Regions from separate parts of the Ewingella allii genome, predicted to be linked through region 2. Evidence: predicted binding sites of a transcription regulator. Region 2 holds the regulator's gene; each other region holds the start of a gene.
The links. Region 2 encodes CRP, which controls carbon source genes, mostly activating them, when cyclic AMP is high. Its sites were predicted from a motif close to ATGTGANNNNNNTCACAT; they were not measured.
Positions count from the first base shown of each region.

Region 1: the regulator CRP is predicted to act here: its motif matches at 1,245-1,262, upstream of rhaB (rhamnulokinase).
Region 3: the regulator CRP is predicted to act here: its motif matches at 609-626, upstream of SBO83_RS12780 (PTS mannitol transporter subunit IICBA).

Region 1 covers NZ_JAWUDN010000004.1:98,025-100,300, forward strand. The annotation lists gene rhaB (rhamnulokinase) at 1-1,137, opposite strand, end outside; gene rhaS (HTH-type transcriptional activator RhaS) at 1,468-2,276, shown strand, end outside.
Region 2 covers NZ_JAWUDN010000005.1:307,264-309,539, reverse strand. The annotation lists gene SBO83_RS13800 (LysR substrate-binding domain-containing protein) at 1-36, shown strand, start outside; gene SBO83_RS13795 (OsmC family protein) at 40-447, opposite strand; gene crp (cAMP-activated global transcriptional regulator CRP) at 812-1,444, shown strand; gene SBO83_RS13785 (YccS/YhfK family putative transporter) at 1,542-2,276, shown strand, end outside.
Region 3 covers NZ_JAWUDN010000005.1:81,807-84,082, forward strand. The annotation lists gene SBO83_RS12775 (pesticin C-terminus-like muramidase) at 1-228, opposite strand, end outside; gene SBO83_RS12780 (PTS mannitol transporter subunit IICBA) at 843-2,276, shown strand, end outside.

The DNA.
Region 1 (2,276 bases), on a different contig from region 2:
AAGCATGGCAAGGCTGTCAAAGATGCAGCGTGCTAATGCCGCAGGGTTTGTTGGGACCGGCTCCCCCTGCTCATGGCAGGCTTCACAGATGGCATCGACCATGGATGCGGGGTTAATAAAGCGCGAATCGTTAGGATTGATAAGGCTGACAAAGGCCGGCAGCGCGGCCGCCTCGTTAATTAAGGACGGCAAATCCTGCACGTTCAGCTCGTTGCAGATGCGCTGCAACAGCCACAGTCCCATGATGTTTTTTAATACGCGATAACTGCCGTTAATCCCGCCTTCATTGGTGACATTCGCCTCAAGAGCTGCGCGATGGGTGAAGGCTTTCGGGCTTTCGATCCCCATCAGCGACCAGGTACCGGAGCTGAGATAAGCTGAGTTTTTTCCGGACATTGGGGCGGCCACCACGGCACTCGCCGTGTCATGGGTGGCAACGCTGGTTACCGGCACGCGGTGCCCGTTAGGAGACAGCCAATAGCCTAATGATTTGCCCGGTTGGGAAGGTTTCTCTAGCCAGCTTTGCGGAATGCCCGCATATTCGAGCAGCTTTTCATCCCACTCTCCGCTGTGGATATTGACCATCTGTGTGGTACTGGCATTGGTATGTTCCCAGTTCATCACGCCGGTTAAACGGTAATACAGATAGTCAGGCATCAGCAGAAGGCGGTCTATTTGCGGGAGCCATTCTGGCTGCTGGCGAGTCAGCGCTTTTAACTGGTAGAGGGTATTGAACGGCAGGAACTGAATGCCCGTGGTGCGATAAATCACGTCTCGACCAAGCTCCAAACAGGCTTGTTCCATCACGCCGTCCGTGCGTTTATCACGGTAAGCGACGGGCAGGCCGACACGGTTTCCCTGCGCGTCCAGCAAGACAAAATCGACTCCCCAGGTATCAATCCCAATGCTGTCGAGGCGAATATCGGCACTCTCCAGCAGGGTCAGGCCAGTAAGAATATGCTGCTCGAGAGCGTCGAGATCCCAAGTGTCATAGCCATCAACTTTCACCAGCGTATTAGGAAAACGATGGATCTCTTTCAGCGTCAGTTGCGCTTTATGTTCACTATTAAAGGTTGCAAGCATCACGCGCCCACTCGAAGCGCCCAGATCAATTGCAGCAATATGGTGGAGTGTCATAACGGCCATTCCTTTTCAGATATGGTCGCAGTTTAGGCGTGTAGCTGGGGCATGACCTTCCCGTGAATGCCAAGCAATGGAGGCAATTGGCAGCATCAAAAAGGTGATTGAGGAGTGGATCACAAAACGATAAAAACGAAGGAATTTCACCGCGAATGTAATGGGAAGAATTTTGCAATTATAGGTTGTGATCTTCGCCGCAGTTCCTTTCAACAGTCGGCAAATCTTTAAAAAATAACCGCAGAACGCGTTTTCTATGCCGTCGTTTTAAGGTTATCCGCCAGAGGTCAGGATAGGGTTATTTCACTTATTGAGGACAGGAGGCGAGACATGACGTTACTAATTGGCGATGATTATTTTGCTTCACCAGAGTTAACCATAGCCGTGGAACGGCGAACTCCGCAGGAAGCCTTCCCTGAGCATTACCATGATTTCCACGAGATCATGCTGGTGGAGAGTGGGTCCGGCGTGCATATCTTTAACGATGCACCTTATACACTTACCGTCGGCACTGTCTGTTTCGTGCGCGCCAGTGACCACCATCTTTTTGAAAGCGTCGATAATCTTCGGCTGACGAATGTGCTTTATCGTTCACCACAGGCATTTCGTTTTCTGCACGACGTCGGCCAATTTCTCCCGCAAGAACATCACTATCAGCAACAGGTGCATTGGCAGCTTAGCCCAACTTTGTTGCAGCAGGCTCTACAATGTATCGCTGTTTTAGAGCAGCATGCGGGGGGAACCCACCCCCAGCAAATCGCGGCGACGGAAAGCCAGTTTCTGCACCTGTTGATCCTGCTCTATCAGGGGTGTTTCCAGCCACTATTGAGAGACACCTCGGAAAACAAAATTAACCAGCTACTCGAATGGCTGCATGGCCATTACAGTGAGGAGATTAACTGGCCGGAAGCCGCAGATCGATTTACGTTGGCACTACGCACCTTACACCGGCAAATGAAGCAGCAAACTGGTATGACGCCTCAGCGTTATCTTAATCGCCTACGTTTGCTCGAGGCGCGCCGCAGGCTACACCATAGCGATCAAAGCATTACCGATATCGCCTACGCCTGTGGCTTCAGCGACAGTAATCATTTCTCGACGCAGTTTCGCCGGGAGTTCTCCATGTCGCCAAAACTGAT
Region 2 (2,276 bases):
TTATTGCGGCTGAAGTGTCAGCAGTACCCTTGGTAACGCTTATTCCGCTTCGACGATTTCAAAGCTGTGGGTGATGGTGGCGGCTTTGCCCAGCATCAATGAAACAGAACAGTATTTCTCGGCGGACAAGGCCACGGCGCGCTCGACCACTTTGTCAGTCAAATCTTTGCCGCTGACAATAAAATGCAGGTTGATGCGCGTGAACAGGCGCGGTGCTTCTTCGCGGCGTTCTGAGGTCAGTTTCACTTCGCAATTGTGCACCTCGTTGCGACCTTTTTGCAGAATCGACACCACGTCGATGGCGCTGCAACCTCCCGCAGACATCAGCAACATTTCCATCGGGCTTGGGGCCTTGTCGCCCGCATTGCCGTCCATCAGAACCTGATGTCCAGAGGCGGATTCACCCAAAAATGTCAGCCCTTCAACCCATTTTACCCGTGCCTGCATGTGCCATACTCCTGATGCGTTTATGAAGCAGAAATTTCCTTCAGACTACTCTTTTAGAAAAAAACCGGCAACGTAACCCGATCGCCATCATGCTGAAGCGAGACAACAGAAGACACCCGCGCAAACCTGTGCTACAAACAAAGCCGTTACACACTGTTTCAGTAAATTGCGGTGATGGGTTTGTGGTTTTCACTCTGAAGCCACGGTGTTAACAGAAATATTCAGATTCTTGTTTCACTCCGACTCCCGCTTGCAGCATTGCTGGACAGTTCATATGCTAAAAGGGCGCGTATTTAAAGACGCCGTACAGGGAACTCTGAGCCCTGTGATTTTGGGCAGCGATAACAACAGAGGATAATAGCAAATGGTTCTCGGCAAGCCACAAACAGACCCTACTCTCGAATGGTTCCTGTCTCACTGTCATATACATAAGTATCCTTCTAAAAGTACGCTGATTCACCAAGGTGAAAAGGCCGAAACGCTTTACTACATCGTGAAAGGGTCGGTTGCCGTCCTGATTAAAGATGAAGAAGGCAAAGAGATGATACTGTCCTACCTGAATCAAGGTGACTTCATCGGCGAGCTGGGACTCTTCGAAGAAGGTCAGGAACGTAGTGCTTGGGTTCGTGCAAAAACTGCCTGCGAAGTGGCTGAAATTTCCTATAAAAAATTCCGCCAGTTGATTCAGGTTAATCCGGACATTCTGATGCGCTTATCCGCTCAGATGGCGACACGCCTGCAAGTAACCTCTGAGAAAGTCGGTAACCTGGCTTTCCTCGACGTTACCGGCCGTATCGCGCAGACCTTGCTGAATCTGGCAAAACAACCGGATGCGATGACTCACCCAGACGGGATGCAGATCAAAATCACTCGTCAGGAAATTGGCCAGATCGTGGGTTGCTCCCGCGAAACCGTTGGTCGAATTCTAAAAATGCTGGAAGATCAGAGCCTGATCTCCGCTCACGGTAAAACGATTGTCGTTTACGGCACACGTTAATTCCCTGAGAAACGGCGCGGCAGGCAACTGTCGCGCCGTTTTTATTGGAGCCTAGGGAGACTGATTGATAGTGCGTGTTAAGCAGCAACGCATGAGATTGTGGCGTCGGTTTTTCTATCATCCCGAGGTCAACTACGCGCTACGCCAGACGCTGGTACTGGCAATTCCGGTCGCTATCGGCTGGATGTTCGGCCAGTTGCAAATGGGCCTGCTGTTCTCGCTGGTGCCCGCCTGCTGCAACATTTCTGGTCTGGATACTCCCCACAAACGCTTTTTCAAACGCCTGATTGTCGGCGGCTCTCTGTTTGCATTCGGCAGCGTGATGCTGCAACTGATGCTGGTGAATTGGCACATTCCCCTGCCCCTTATTATGTTATCGCTGGCGCTGATTATTGGCGTGACCGGCGAGATTGGCCCACTGCACGCGCGTTTACTGCCGGGTGCGCTGGTGGCCACCATTTTCACCCTGAGCATGGCCGGGCTGGTGCCCATCTGGCACGCGCCGCTGCTGTATATCGTCGGCACTGCGTGGTACGGGCTGTTTAACTGGGTTTGGTTTCGCCTCTCTGAAGAGCAACCAATGCGCGAAACCCTCAGCCAGCTTTATATCCAGCTGGCCGACTATTTCGAAGCCAAATACAGCCTGCTCACCCAACACACCGATCCGGAAACCGCGCTGCCGCCGCTGCTGAAACGCCAGCAGCAGGTGATCGATCTGATCGCCCTGCTCTACCAGCAATTGCACATGTTGCCGCAGCAGGGGCATCACCAGCACAAGAGGCTGTTTCAGCGTTTTCAGGTGGCGCTCGATTTACAGGAGCACATCGCCGTC
Region 3 (2,276 bases), 230 kb from region 2:
CCCGCTAGGGGCTCTCAGGTAGTCGTCATTCAGCCGGTAGGCCACGATATGGCCGTCGGTCATGCTTCGAAAACCGGACGTTCCGGAAATGCTGTCTTTGAGGTGGATGCCGCCGTGCCAGTGACCTTCTGCTTTCGCCAGCCAGAACGTATCGCCGTTTGTTCCTTGCATTGCTTCCATCAGCGCGTGGGCTGACGCATACCCTTCCACGGGTAGTTCCGTTTTCATCACTCAATCCTTGAGGTAATTTGGTTGCCCCAGAATCATACTCGGCGCCATCTCAAACCAAAAAACTTTTTAAAGCTTGTTGTTCTACGCCATATAACCTCATTAGAGGGAGGGTCGAGGACATATCAGTAGTACCCAGCGCATTTCTGCCTCCCCAGACCGTAATTTTCTTTCAACCTTCCCCCTCGTAAACCGGTTCATTGACGGCGCTCGTACAGCTGGCCGCTTTTTGAACAGATTTTTTGCCGTCATCGAAAAATAAATTGTGATGAATGTCACATTTTAATAACAAAGCGACAAAGTAAAATTGTGATTTTAATCACATTTTAAGCGCGATAACGCGCAAAAATTATTCGTTGTACCTAAGTTTCAGGGGTGTTTTGTGATGAAAGTCACTAAAAAGTGGGGTGTGACGGGGTGGGCTGCGTGATCTTGCTCACGTAATGCGCAGCGTCTACGCGGTGCCATAATCACGTGGTAGAGTCCGCCTCGCAGACAGCAATTCGACGGACGGATTTTTAAAGCAGTGGCACGAAAACCGTATTAACCGTCACCGATAATTAACAGATATCACGCGCTCTTATTGTTAGCGCGTATCAATAGGGGTGCGTTTTATGTTTTCACCAGACGTTAAGGTCGGAGTTCAAAACTTTGGCCGCTTCCTGAGTAACATGGTGATGCCTAACATCGGGGCATTTATTGCCTGGGGTATCATCACGGCGCTGTTCATCCCAACGGGTTGGTTGCCTAACGAAACGTTAGCGAAGCTGGTTGGCCCGATGATCACTTACCTGCTGCCATTGTTGATCGGTTTCACCGGTGGACGTCTGGTTGGCGGCGACCGTGGCGGCGTGGTGGGTGCTATCACCACCATGGGCGTTATCGTCGGTGCAGACATGCCGATGTTCCTCGGTGCGATGATTGCAGGTCCGCTGGGCGGCTGGTGTATCAAGCGCTTTGACCGTCTGGTTGACGGCAAAATCAAAAGCGGCTTCGAGATGCTGGTTAACAACTTCTCAGCCGGTATCATCGGTATGCTGCTGGCGATCCTCGCCTTCTTAGCTATCGGCCCGCTGGTTGAAGCCTTGTCCAAAGTGTTGGCGGCTGGCGTGCACATCATGGTTATCCATAACCTGCTGCCACTGGCTTCTATCTTTGTTGAACCGGCGAAAATCCTGTTCCTCAACAACGCCATCAACCACGGTATCTTCTCTCCACTGGGTATCCAGCAGGCGACTGAAACCGGTAAATCAATCTTCTTCCTGATCGAAGCTAACCCAGGTCCGGGTATGGGCGTACTGATGGCCTATATGTTCTTCGGTCGCGGCAGCGCTAAACAGTCAGCCGGCGGCGCGGCAATCATCCATTTCTTCGGTGGTATTCACGAAATTTATTTCCCATACGTGCTGATGAACCCGCGCCTGCTGTTGGCGGTAATTCTGGGCGGTATGACTGGTGTGTTCACCCTGACCGTATTGAACGGCGGCCTGGTTTCTCCAGCGTCTCCGGGCTCTATCCTCGCGGTTCTGGCTATGACGCCAAAAGGCACTTACTTCGCTAACATCGCGGCAATCGTGGCGGCGTTCGCGGTCTCCTTCATCGTGTCTGCTTTCCTGCTGAAAACCAGCAAAGTGAAAGAGGGCGACGATCTGGACGAAGCCACTCGCCGCGTTCAAGACATGAAAGCACAGTCTAAAGGCGGCAAAGCTTCTACCGCTGGCGTGGCTGGTGACCTGTCTACCGTGCGTAAAATCATCGTGGCTTGTGACGCAGGTATGGGGTCAAGTGCCATGGGTGCAGGCGTGCTGCGTAAGAAAGTGCAGGATGCTGGCCTGACTAACATCAGCGTCACCAACAGCGCGATTAACAGCCTGCCGGACGACGTGGACTTGGTTATCACCCACCGTGACCTGACCGAACGTGCAATGCGCCAAGTGCCACACGCACAGCACATTTCACTGACTAACTTCCTCGACAGCGGCCTGTACACTGATCTGACTGCCCGTCTGGTTGAAGTGAATAAAACCAGCCAGTACAAAGAGAAAGTG